DNA from 3 places in the Candidatus Thiodiazotropha sp. CDECU1 genome. Region 2 is predicted to be linked to each of the others. Evidence: predicted binding sites of a transcription regulator. Region 2 holds the regulator's gene; each other region holds the start of a gene.
What was found. Region 2 encodes sigma-54, which starts transcription at its own class of promoters, with help from an activator protein. Its sites were predicted from a motif close to TGGCANGNTNCNTGCTT; they were not measured.

Region 1: R2K28_RS09795 (nitrate- and nitrite sensing domain-containing protein) is a predicted target of sigma-54. The motif match lies at 2,575-2,591, and genes of this name have one in related genera.
Region 3: R2K28_RS19680 (phenol hydroxylase subunit) is a predicted target of sigma-54. The motif match lies at 2,041-2,057, and genes of this name have one in related genera.

What each region holds. Positions count from the first base shown of each region.
Region 1 is NZ_OY734020.1:2,159,023-2,163,240, reverse strand. Features, by position in the region: gene R2K28_RS09815 (selenium-binding protein SBP56-related protein) at 1-42, opposite strand, end outside; gene R2K28_RS09810 (SCO family protein) at 391-996, shown strand; gene R2K28_RS09805 (SprT-like domain-containing protein) at 1,210-1,992, shown strand; gene R2K28_RS09800 (WGR domain-containing protein) at 2,025-2,255, shown strand; gene R2K28_RS09795 (nitrate- and nitrite sensing domain-containing protein) at 2,627-3,883, shown strand; gene R2K28_RS09790 (phosphoenolpyruvate carboxykinase (GTP)) at 3,885-4,218, opposite strand, start outside.
Region 2 is NZ_OY734020.1:4,120,196-4,124,413, reverse strand. Features, by position in the region: gene lptC (LPS export ABC transporter periplasmic protein LptC) at 1-545, shown strand, start outside; gene lptA (lipopolysaccharide transport periplasmic protein LptA) at 532-1,047, shown strand; gene lptB (LPS export ABC transporter ATP-binding protein) at 1,044-1,769, shown strand; gene R2K28_RS18845 (RNA polymerase factor sigma-54) at 1,963-3,450, shown strand; gene hpf (ribosome hibernation-promoting factor, HPF/YfiA family) at 3,622-3,942, shown strand; gene ptsN (PTS IIA-like nitrogen regulatory protein PtsN) at 3,972-4,218, shown strand, end outside.
Region 3 is NZ_OY734020.1:4,300,471-4,304,688, forward strand. Features, by position in the region: gene R2K28_RS19665 (aromatic/alkene/methane monooxygenase hydroxylase/oxygenase subunit alpha) at 1-381, opposite strand, end outside; gene R2K28_RS19670 (MmoB/DmpM family protein) at 402-674, opposite strand; gene R2K28_RS19675 (aromatic/alkene monooxygenase hydroxylase subunit beta) at 687-1,685, opposite strand; gene R2K28_RS19680 (phenol hydroxylase subunit) at 1,708-1,971, opposite strand; gene R2K28_RS19685 (sigma 54-interacting transcriptional regulator) at 2,418-4,082, shown strand; gene R2K28_RS19690 (AEC family transporter) at 4,149-4,218, shown strand, end outside.

The DNA of each region.
Region 1 (4,218 bases), 2.0 Mb from region 2:
CAGTGCGACCTTACCGACCTGCTTCAGGGTTGTAAAATTCATATCATAATCCTCAAATTTACTTACATCTACAATCAGGTGGTTCGTGTGAAAATAAACCATGGCTAAAAACAATGTTTTACACCGACCACATTATTCACTGCCATTGAGGGACAGTTAGAAATACATCTGCAATGAAGGTGCCAACTATCAAGATGCACTCATACCCCAGCAAAATGCAACACTCTGAATTACGTGCAATGTTTGTGGTGTAACACCCAGGTTACAACCAATACCAGTGGCGTATTAGCGGCGTAACACTAAGCGGTATCCCCTACCCTCTGTAACGGCTGTTAAGGGATTGGCATCATTTGTGCTGTTTGTTGATGTGAACCACTGCTGGAGAGTCTGATGCTGTTGATTGTTAGAAACTGTCTTATGCTCATCGTGATATCTGCTGTTGGCGTCTGTAGTGCTAAGGAGGTGGGTGGTGATTTCACTTTGGTGGCACACGATGGCTCCGAATATTCCTTGCAGGATTCTCGCGGCAAGGTGGTTGTGATTGCTTTTGGTTACACTTTCTGCCCCGATATCTGCCCAACAGCTTTAAGTACAATAAGTAGCGCTCTCAACAGTCTCGGCGATGATGTAGATCTAGTTGACGCGCTATTTGTTTCGCTTGATCCTGAGCGTGACACACTTGAGCACCTGGCTGAATACACCCAGTATTTCCATACAAACCTACTGGGATTGACTGGTACGCCAGAACAACTGCATGAGATTGCCAAGCTTTATCAGGTCAGGTATGACTTTGTCGATAAGGGAACAAATAAGTATTACACCATGGACCATAGCGCCAACCTCTACATTATCGACGCCGAAGGCAACCTCGTTCGGATACTACCGCATGGACTACCTCCTCAGGCATTACTAGATAGTCTACGTTTCGCCATCGTGACATCGCAGCAGTCCATGTCGCATCAGTCAACTCATCACGAGACATTTGTTAAGCGGTAACACAACACCCCCATAGCAATTCCGCAGCTATGAAAGAGAATAGTCAACCGACCATTTAGATCCGTCTGATCCCCAACGCTGAACATGATCGGCACGCAGAAAAGGTATTGCAGTAACGGTTCTGTTACCTATCACTGAGACTTTTTAACACTTTGATATTGTATTGGTTTGTTTCGTTATCTATAATTGTATCGTACGATACATTATTTAAATATGAAATCACCCACACACAGTTTCTATCACTACCTGGAAGCGGCTTACGACCACTTCAACAAGACGTTGTTTAACGGGCGTCTACCCACCTGTCTTCTGACCGTGCAGCGCGAGAAGAATGTCATGGGTTACTTCTCGGCTAACCGCTGGACCGATGCTGAGGGACGTATCGTGCACGAGATTGCGGTCAATCCTGCCTACTTCGCCCGGCACAATATGATGGAGGTGTTGCAGACCATCGTGCATGAGATGGTGCATAACTGGCAACACTGCTTCGGCAAACCCAGCCGCAGCGGTTATCACAACAAGGAGTGGGCCGACAAGATGGATCAGATCGGTCTGATGCCAAGCAGTACCGGTCTGCCAGGTGGCAAGAGAACCGGGCAAAAGGTAAGCGACTTTCCAAAAAAAGGGGGCGCATTTGAGCGTGCCGCCAGGGCATTCATTCTCAAATCCAAGGGCCTCCCCTGGGTTGACCGTTTCACTGCCCTCACCCCATCCTGCCAGCCGAGGGAACAGGATCATGCCTGGGAAGAAGATCTGGACAACTCAGCTATGGAAGAGAGGATTGATGACGAAACCCTGGCCGCCCTACTCCACTGCCCTATCAGTGAACTCTTCAGCGATCTGGTGCCCAGTGAGCAACTGCAATTGGCGGCACGCAAGAAGGTGAAGTCGCGCTACACCTGCGCCCACTGTCAAACCAATGTCTGGGGTAAATCAAACCTGAAAATTTTGTGTGGTGAATGCGGTGCTGCCTATGTGGAACATGAGGCCGCTTAAAAGAGCTTGAATATGAATTGCAGGAGAGCTACATGAATCGAGTCTGGATCCATCAAGAGAAGCGTCGTTACTATCGAGTACACCTGCAGCCGGATCTGTTCGGGGCTTGGACAATCACCCGCTGCTGGGGAAGCCTGGACAGCCAGCAGGGCCAGGTGCGAACCGAACTGGTGGCCAGTCAAGGTAAGGGGCAGCAGATCCTGGCCGGCATCAACAAGCGAAGGGCCAATCATGGTTATCGATTGACGCATTCACCCGTTTGAGTAGTGGTATGGCCATCACTATGTTATCAGCTGAAGAACTCGAACAACGCATTCGCGATGGTATACCCATTGCCGGGCAGATGGCATTCCAGGTAGATGATTTACAGCACAATTGGTTCGCGAATGACCGCAGACCGTCCAATTCAGTGCATACCTTATTCCATGCTGTTAGCAAGTGCTCCATCATTGAGCAGAGCAAATCACAGCTACTTCATACCTGACTAACAGCCATAAATGTATGATTTAATATACATGTTGTATTTCAGTAACTTACTATTATATTTTAATCTAATATATCATTGTTGATTTATCGTTAAATTGGCTCATTGTTTGCTTCTAATTAATGCTTATTGATCTGAGTAATGAAGCTGATGTCGTTATCTGTCCCCTACACTGTGTTTGTCGCCAAGCAGCTGGAGATCCAGGCATTGAAGCGTTTGAAGACGCGGTCCAATATGGTTGGGGTGATCGGCCATATGATCCACGTGCTGCAGAGCGAACGCGGTGCATCCAGTATCTATCTCGCCTCCTCGGGAAGGCGTTTTGAATCGACCCGCCTGGAACTCATTCGCGAGTCCGAAGCGGTTGAGAACTCTCTGCGGGATAAGATCGAGCTTGAACTGGATTATTCCACCCACTCCAATGCCAAGATCATCTCGCTGATGGCGTGGGTGCTGCTCGGTCTCGACGCCCTGCCCGAGCTGCGCAAGCGAGTCACTGAACAACAACTCTCGGGCAGCGATTCGGTAGCCGCTTTCAGCCGTCTCATTGCGGGAATGATCTCATTGATCTTTGAGCTGGCCGATGCTGCGATCGATCCGGATATCACCCGCTTACTGGTTGCCCTCTTCAATCTCATCGAGGGCAAGGAGTTGGCGGGGCAGGAACGCGCTATGGGCGCCCTCGCCTTCGGCTCCGGTCATTGCGACAATCCACTCCAGCAACGGATATCCCACCTGATCGATGCGCAACAGCGTAATTTCCGCATATTTTTGGAATTTGTCGACGAGTCGATAGAGACAAAGTGGCAAGCAATGGAAGCGATGCCCTTTGCCGATGAACTACAGCGGCTGCGCAACATATTAACCACAGCAGAAACAGATACCCTACTCGATCCCAATCTCAGCGACACATGGTTCGAGTGTTGCAGCGAACGCATAACCGCCATCTGGTCAGTTCAGTGCCACATGGTGGATAGACTGGAAGCAAGATGTACCAGGCTGATTGCCGAGGCTGAAGCAGAGCTGCTCGATTCCAAAGGGTTATTGCGCGCACTGCGGGAAAGCCCTCCAGCCAGAGCGGGCGTCATCGACCGTTTCTTCGATCCGGAATTGCCTGTGGAACAGTCCCTGAGTTTCAGACCGGCCACGGGTAAGGATCAGGATGGGTCCCACTCCATCATCGAGCTGTTACAGGCCCAGTCTCAGCGCCTGGCCAATGTCGAGGTGGAACTGGAAAAGTCCAAGCGGGCCTTGAATGAACGCAAGATTATCGAGCGCGCCAAAGGCATTCTAATGGCGCGTTATGATCTGTCTGAAGACGCGGCCTATAAAAAGATGAGAGCGGCATCGATGGATAAGAACATCCGTTTGGTGGATGTTGCAGAATCCATCTTGCCTCTGTCATAGATCAATCACTGGTCGCGGATAAATCCCAATATTTTGGGGAGTGGTATAGGCGCGCCAGTTGAAGCTCCCGCTCGAGCTCCATCTCCCGTGGGAGGTGGTCGCCAAACCGGGTGAACAACTCTTCCTGGTCGATGGTTTCGTGGCGGGCCACTTCCCGGTCGATATTCATGATTTCGAAAAAGTCGGCTTTATCGAAATCCAGTCCCTCCCAATTAAGGGCATCATGGGATGGCACCCAGCCTAAGGGGCTCTCCACGGCGTGCGCACAACCGGTGCAACGGTCAACCACCCACTTCAGTACCCGCATATTCTCGCTGAAGCCCGGCCAGATGAAG
Region 2 (4,218 bases):
GTCTCTTTTTCATCCTTGCAGCACTGCTGAGTCTGGGCTGGTGGATGAATAGATTGACACAGCCGGAAGAGGTCAGACAGCCCAGGGTTAAAATCTATCCCGATTCGTATGCCGACGGACTGGTGGTACAGACCTATGATGACCAGGGTGTGCTGAAACAGCGTTTGCAGTCACGAGGGATGGAACATTTTGAACAAACCGGGATTACCAAACTGAAACAACCGACTCTCTGGCATTTCGATCAACAGGCTCCACCCTTGCAGATGCAGGCTCAGGATGGCCTGATCAAACGCAGTGAATCGACCCTGCATCTACCCGGTCGGGTGGTAATCGACAGACCAAGCAGTGCGGATTTGGCACCACTCCATATCATCACCCAGGATTTGACCCTGCACATTGATGAATCCTTTGCCACCACCGAAGCGCCGGTACGTATTGAAAGCGAGAATCAATGGATGACGGCAACGGGTATGCAGGCCTGGTTGAAAGGACCGATGCGACTCAAGCTGCTACATGAGGTGCGAGGCTATTATGAGATTCAATAGAGCAAAAGCCGGCATGGTCTATCTGATTTTGCTGCTATGCATAGCGCAACCGGGGCTTGCGCTGGAGAGTGACAAGGATCAACCCATGCAACTGGAGGCGGACAGCCTTTCCATCGATGAAGCGTCTGGGGTGGTGCTCTATGAGGGTAGTGTCGAAGTTACCCAGGGCAGTCTGAAAATTTGGGCCGAGCGACTCTGGGTGCATCGCCGCCAGGGTAAAACCGAGAAGGTTATCGGTGAAGGGAATCCTGTTCGCTTTCGCCAATTGATAGAGCAGGGGGGAGAAGAGGCGCGCGGCGAAGCCCGACGGGTGGAGATCAGCCTGGAGCACGATGAGTTACTGTTGATCGATGATGCGCTGCTTGAGCAGGGAAACAACCATTTTCGAAGCGACCGGATAATCTACAATCGCGGCAAGGCACTGGTAAGGGCGGGTACCAGCGCACAAGGCAAGCAGCGAGTACAGGTCGTCATTGAACCTGAACAGCAGTCAAAACCATGAGCCAGCTACAGGCCAAGGCGCTGCAGAAGCAGTATGGAAAGCGTAATGTGGTGGATGGTGTCTCACTCAGCGTGAACAGTGGTGAGGTGGTTGGGTTGTTGGGGCCGAATGGCGCGGGAAAGACCACCAGTTTCTATATGATCGTTGGCCTGATCCAGGCGGATAGTGGGGAGATACTCCTGGATGGAGAGGTATTGACCGATCAGGTGATGCATAAACGGGCACGCAGCGGTATCGGCTATCTGGCTCAGGAGCCATCGGTTTTTCGCCGCCTGAGTGTGGAGCAGAATATTCTTGCGATCCTGGAGACCCAGGAGCAGCTGGATGCCGCCAGACGCCGTGAGCTGTGTGACGAGCTGTTACTGGAGTTAGGTATCGGGCACTTGAGGGAAAGCCTGGCAATGAGCCTCTCCGGGGGTGAGCGCAGGCGTCTGGAGATTGCCAGGGCCCTCTCCATTCGGCCGCGCTTTATATTATTGGATGAACCCTTTGCCGGTGTCGATCCCATTGCGGTCATCGATATCAAGAAGATCATTCAGCACCTGAAGGCCCTGCAAATAGGCGTCCTGATTACGGATCATAATGTCAGAGAGACCCTGGATATCTGTGATCGGGCCTATATCATCAACAGCGGTCGCGTGTTGGCTGAGGGCTCCACGGGAGAGATACTTCAGAACGAGGAGGTTCGAAGTGTCTATCTCGGTGAGGATTTTTCCATGTAGCAGACTGAGGGGGCTTGGTTATCCTGTTGATTTTAAATGAATTACAGGATTAATCCTTGAATGGTTCGGGCATTGGGCAAGGTAATGCAGTGGGATTCAGCCAAGAAATATATTTTTCCTCTGCGGCGTTTTTTAGCTAGAATGAAATTAAAGACATACAAATAACATACCAGGTCCAAAGATAACATCTGCGATGAAGCAGGCCCTACAGCTCCGGCTCGGTCAACATCTAACCATGACACCTCAATTGCAGCAGGCAATACGCCTGCTGCAACTCTCCGCGCTCGACCTGAGTCAGGAGGTTCAGGAGGTGATGGAGACCAACCCCATGCTCGAAGTGGAAGAGGAGTTTGGTCAACAGAACACCACCAAGGAGGGGGAGGCCGCTGACAGCGGGGTGTCGGAGCAATCTGCGGCGGTTGATGCGAACAGCAACGACATCAACAACGAACGTGAAATTAAGACTGATGCGCCCCAAGCGACGGAGGAACTGCCGGTCGATAGCGAATGGAGCGATGTCTACGACAGTTATCAGCCCACTTCAAGCGGTGGTGGCGAGACGAACGATCACGACTATTTGATGCACAATAGTAGTGCCACAACCCTGCATGACCATCTGGTATGGCAGATGAACCTGACGCCTTTCTCACCCCAGGATATCGCAATCGCCACAAACATCATCGACGGCATCAATGAGGATGGCTATTACACCGGTGATCCGGAGGAGGTGCTGGAGTCGCTCAACGATGAAGAGGCCACCATTGAGGATATCAATGCGGTGTTGCACCGGATCCAGGCGTTCGACCCGCCTGGCGTGGGGGCCCAGGGCCCTCAGGACTGTCTCCTCATCCAGTTGAATCAACTACCCGAATCGACCGCCTATCGGCAGTTGGCAATCAAGCTTTGCAGGGACTATTTCAATCTTTTGACCGCGCAGGATCAAAATCAGATCATACGCAGGATGAAGATCAATCAGGATGAGCTTGTGGCGGTGATGCAGCTGATTCGTACACTTAATCCCCACCCGGGTTCACTGATTGCCAGCAGCGAGCCGGATTATGTCATACCCGATGTGTTCGTGAGCAAGCAAAACGGTCGCTGGATAGTCGAGCTGAATGGCGAGGTGACGCCAAAATTGCGGGTGAACACAGGTTATGCCAATTTGATCAGGCGCGCGGATCAGAGCGAAGACAACACCTTTCTGAAGAACCATTTACAGGAAGCTCGTTGGTTCATTAAGAGTTTGATGAGTAGAAACGAGACTATTTTACGCGTAGCGAGTAAAATCGTAGAGTATCAAAGGGGGTTTTTCGAACATGGAGAAGAGGCGATGAAGCCTCTGGTTTTGAGGGATATCGCTGAGGCGTTGGAAATGCACGAATCGACCATATCCCGTGTGACAACCCAGAAATACATGCATACACCCAGGGGGACACTGGAGTTCAAGTATTTCTTTTCCAGCCATGTCAGCACCAGTGCGGGAGGTGAGTGCTCGTCTACAGCGATTCGCGCGCTGATAAAGAAAATGATAGCCGCTGAGATTCCCAACAAGCCTCTCAGTGACAACAAGATTGCCGCTCTTTTGTCTGATCAGGGTATCGAAGTCGCCCGTCGGACAGTGGCAAAGTACCGAGAGTCGATGGGTATTCCTCCATCGAACGAACGTAAGCGTCTGATATAGGAGTTATTTGAGCGACGAATCGCAGGTTGTTAACAGCGATCCCTTTGCGGATGCAGCCAGGCACGAGGCTTATGCGGATTGCTGCACAGCATATACTGAAAGTACGATTGGTCCTCAATTAGTGACATCAGGCAGGGTGATGGGTAACCTCATCTAAGATAGGAGAAAATTATGCAAATTAGCGTGACCGGTCATCATGTGGATGTAACCGATGCCTTGAAAAGCTATGTAGACAATAAGTTTGAACGTCTTGAGCGCCATTTTGATAATGTGATCAATGTCCACGTTATCTTGAGCGTGGAGAAAATGAGGCAGAAGGCAGAAGCTACAATGCAAGTGAACGGTGCGAGTGTTTATGCGGACTCTGTACAGGAAGATATGTATGCAGCCATCGATCTGCTCACGGATAGACTCGATAGGCAGGTGTTGAAACACAAGGAGAAAATGAAAAGTCATCGCGCCGGTAGCGGCGTTAAGTATGCGTCTGAGTAATACGGGCTGATTGAACTGGCGAGGTCTCCATGTTTCCAAACGGCTATCTTGTGGAAGAACGGATCGGTTGCAAAGTGGAGGCTGCCAGCAAGAAGCGCGTATTGGAACAGCTCGGTCAGCGCTTGGCCGAGGCTGTTCCCGATCTCAATCAAGATCTGGTATTTGATGCGCTCCTCGAGCGTGAAAGGCTGGGTAGCACCGGTCTGGGCAAGGGTATCGCCCTGCCCCACGCCCGCATGCCGCAAATCACTGGAGCGCTTGCAGCGTTTATCCAGC
Region 3 (4,218 bases), 180 kb from region 2:
GCCCACACCTCGTATGTGCCGACCAAGGTGGGCAAAGTGACGATGCGCCTGGTATTCCAGCGGCGTGACACCGGTGAGAAACAGCTTGATGGCATTCACATAGCGGGCATCGGAGATACCGAGCTGACCGTTGTTCTGGGCGAAAGAGTCGAGCACGGCATAGAGTTTGCGCTCCTTCTCGCCCTGGTACTTCCAATAGGCATCCATGGTCAGGCGAAAGGGATCCTCCCACTTCGACCAATCGGTGATCTTGATCCCCTCGAAGGTATCGTAAGGGAAGACGTCATCCATCTTCTGATAACTGGTCTCCCAGTCCAGGCCTCGGGTCATCAGCGCGTAGCGCTGCTTCAGATTCAGCTTCTTTTTGCGTTGCGGTGTCATAACTTTTTACTCCTCCAGTGTTACACGCCCCAGGAGAGGACCAACTCCTCATCATCCTCATCCAGGCTGCCGCCCATGGAGATGATGGTGAGATGGATCTCCTGGGGATCCCAGTCACGGCCGATGCGTTCGGAAACCGAACCCGCCTTCACCACCAACCGCTCCGGACAGTCGATCTTCACCGCACCGGGCATGTAGTTAGCATTGGCACTGGGATTGTCATGCAGAATTGACTCGATCACTGGACGAGCCTCGTCATTGTTTTGCAGGGTAATGGATACGATTCCAGCCATCTCAACCTCCTCTTAAAGACTCAGGCCGAGCTTGCCGGCGCGTGCATCCAGTTGTTCGCGAATGTCGTCGATAGCGGCTTCGGCACCACTATCCAAGACCATTTGTGCCAAAGGCTTCAGGGCATCGATCATGGTGTCTCGCCACTCGCTGTACCACTGTGATAGCAACACCTGATTCTCCGCCGACTCCTTGGCAGCGATCTTGATGACGGCATCCACCCAGCGGTTATGCTCGCTACTCCAGTCGACCATGAACTCACATAACATGGAGAGTGGCGCTGCGTTGTGTTTCTGACCCTCGGTATCGAAGTGGTTGTAGACCAACGGGTAGATCAAACCGTCCATCACCAGAAACTGGGCCAGCAGGGCTTCAAACCAATCCTTCAACACCAGGCTATCCTCAACCGCCTTGCGGACACCCTGCCAGGCATCGGCCTCCATCCACTGCCTTTTGGCCTCATCGAGCAGTTCAGCATCACCATTGCCGAGCACCATGCCGATACGGGAGAGAATCTGCGCCATACCCAGACGGTCACCCGCGGTGAAGATCGCCGCTGAGGTGATGGCGGTACCATAGCCGGCATCGGAGATAGAGCAGGCATTCATATTCGCACCCCACTCATAGTGACGCAGGGGGATCAGATAGTTGACGATCATCTCCCGCCAGGCGGGATCGATATTGGCCAACATGTTGCGCTTCTCTTCGAAGGCGAAGTTACGCTCCGTAGTCTGGTGCATGTTGGCGCGGGCAATAGTGTAGGTGCCGTAGTAGAACTGGCGGGGATCCTTGAACAGATACCAGTCCTGCATCTTGATTGCGGTACGCCCCTCATCGAAGGTCCAATACTCCGGACCCCACAGGGGACGATAGTGGAAGTGCGTCGTTGCCTGGACATCATACATGCCCTCTTCATAACGGGATGCCGGCACATCGGAACCCAAGCGGCGGGCAACATGGGCAAAGGTCTGTCGCCTCGGCTCCACATTCATGGTTTTAATATCGATACTCATCGTCGAACGCTCCTCCAGTAAGTCATCGATTCAGATCAGGATGGGATGGATCTCGATAGAGGCCGGGACGACTGTCACCCCCCTCCACACTGCCGATCTCATCAGGACGTTGTATTAAAGTGGCTTGATGCTTCTCGCAGAAAGCCGTGAACTCTTGGTAGGGGAGGATCAATTCAACCGTCAGGTCTTCGTCGTTGATGGAAAATTCAAATTCAACGAACCTGCGCAACCGTTCACCGGTCACTCGGATATAGGCCTTGCCGATGTCCGGCACATACTCTCCCATCACTTGCTCCTCAATTTCAGCTAAATCACATTGAATGCGTAATTCGCCTGACTGCTGGTCATGAATAGAGGGCAGAATCTGTGCCAATAACACTAAAGCTTTGAATAAACAGTATTTTTAATTTACATGGAGGTCATTTCCAGATTCGCCGTTTCACCAACAGATAAAAAACAGTTCATCAAGTTGATCATTTAACCAAATAAACAATTAGCATCTTGGAAAATGCTGCGCGTGCACAATTTTTTACCCAGAACCCGGCTACTCGTGTTTGATGATTTTATTTACCCCCTATTTATTTTATGATTTGATAAAAATCACGATACAAACTATAAGAATCAGAGAACCCGAACGCATTTTCTCGGCACAAGCCACACACAGCCATTAGGGAGGATGGCCTCAACCAAAAACAGAAACCGGTAGGTAGCTTGCGACCGGCGGGAGGAGATATGTCATCCCAGATCAGCATCGCCGGCTTACCCTCGGAGGACCGAAATCTGCATCTGACATTCGATGCAGGCACAATTCTGCTAAACGATCAGCGCATGGTGCTGATGCATACCCACGCCATGGGGGCATTGCGCAAAGAGCTGATGGATACCCTGGGCATCGAACGGGCCAGGGGCGTCCTAACCCGCCTGGGATATGCTTCCGGCGCCAAGGATGCGGAGCTTGCCCGCAAGCTGCTGCCCGAATCCACGGATGAGGAACTATTGATGATGGGACCACGCCTGCACACCCTGGAGGGGGTGGTCCATGTCAAGCCCATCAAGATTGACATCGATATCCGACAACGCCATTTCTATGGTGAATTTCTGTGGGAGAACTCCCATGAAGCGGAAGAGCACCTGAAACTTTTCGGCATCCATCCCGATCCTGTCTGCTGGACCCAGATCGGTTACGCCTCCGGATATACCAGCGAGGTCATGGGCCGCTTCATTGCCTATCGCGAAGTGGACTGCCGTGCCAAAGGGGATCGACACTGTCGTATCGTCGGCAGGCCCATCGAGGAGTGGGACAACGCCGAAGAGGAGCGTCACTACTACCGTCCAGATCCTATGGCGGAACAACTGCTGGCGCTGCAGGACGAGGTCAATCACCTGCGTGATTCGCTTCAGGAGGATACCGGTATCGGTGACATGGTGGGGGCATCTCAATCCTTTATTCAGGCCTGCGATATGTTACGCAAGGTAGCTGACAGCCATGTCACTGTGTTATTACTCGGTGAAACCGGTGTCGGTAAAGAGATGTTCGCCCGCGCACTGCACAGCATCAGTCCATTGGCAAATAATCAATTCATTGCCATCAACTGCGCGACCATCCCGGACGAGTTGATCGAGGCAGAGCTGTTCGGTGTGGAAAAGGGCGCCTACACCGGCGCACAGCAGTCACGTCCCGGGCGTTTCGAGCGGGCCCATGGCGGCACCCTCTTCCTCGACGAAGTGGGTGAGCTTTCAATGAATGCACAGGCCAAGCTGCTGCGGGTGTTGCAGGAGGGAGAGATCGAGCGAGTCGGTGATACCCGTACCCGAAAGGTCGATGTACGGGTTGTCGCAGCGACAAATGTCGATCTGCAGGAGGCGGTGTCTGCAGGAAGATTTCGCTCCGATCTCTACTATCGATTGAATATCTATCCGGTAATCATCCCGCCCTTGCGTGAACGCAAGGAGGATATCCAACTGCTGGTAAGCCGATTTCTTGAGAAGTACACAGCCAGGCATGGCAAGCGCGTCAACGGCATCACGGAGGAGGCGCTGCAAGCACTGATGGATCACAACTGGCCGGGCAATATCCGGGAGTTGGAAAACATGATCGAGCGAGGCGTTATCATTGTCACCTCGGGAGACGCCATCGATCTCAAGGACCTGTTTCCCTGCCTCAACATGAGCCAGGAAGTCCCATTGCTCAGCAGCTTAAACGAAGCGGGAGGTGGTGACGTGGAATCCCTCGCCAGTCAGGTGATAGACCAATCCACCAGTCTCGAAGAGATGGAGACACTGTTGTTGGAGACAGCGGTCAAAAAGGCCAGTGGCAATCTGAGCCAGGCAGCACGTTTACTGGGCATCACCCGTCCCCAATTGGCCTATCGCTTGAAAAAGCGCGAACAGGAATAGGCAAAGGATTCCACCTCTCTGCATAGCGTCCATTACTGCCCGCAGGCCAGACCATAACTGATACCCATGCATTCAGCGCTATTTCTACAGATCCTACAGGTGACTCTGCCGGTATTCGGCATCGCGCTGCTTGGCT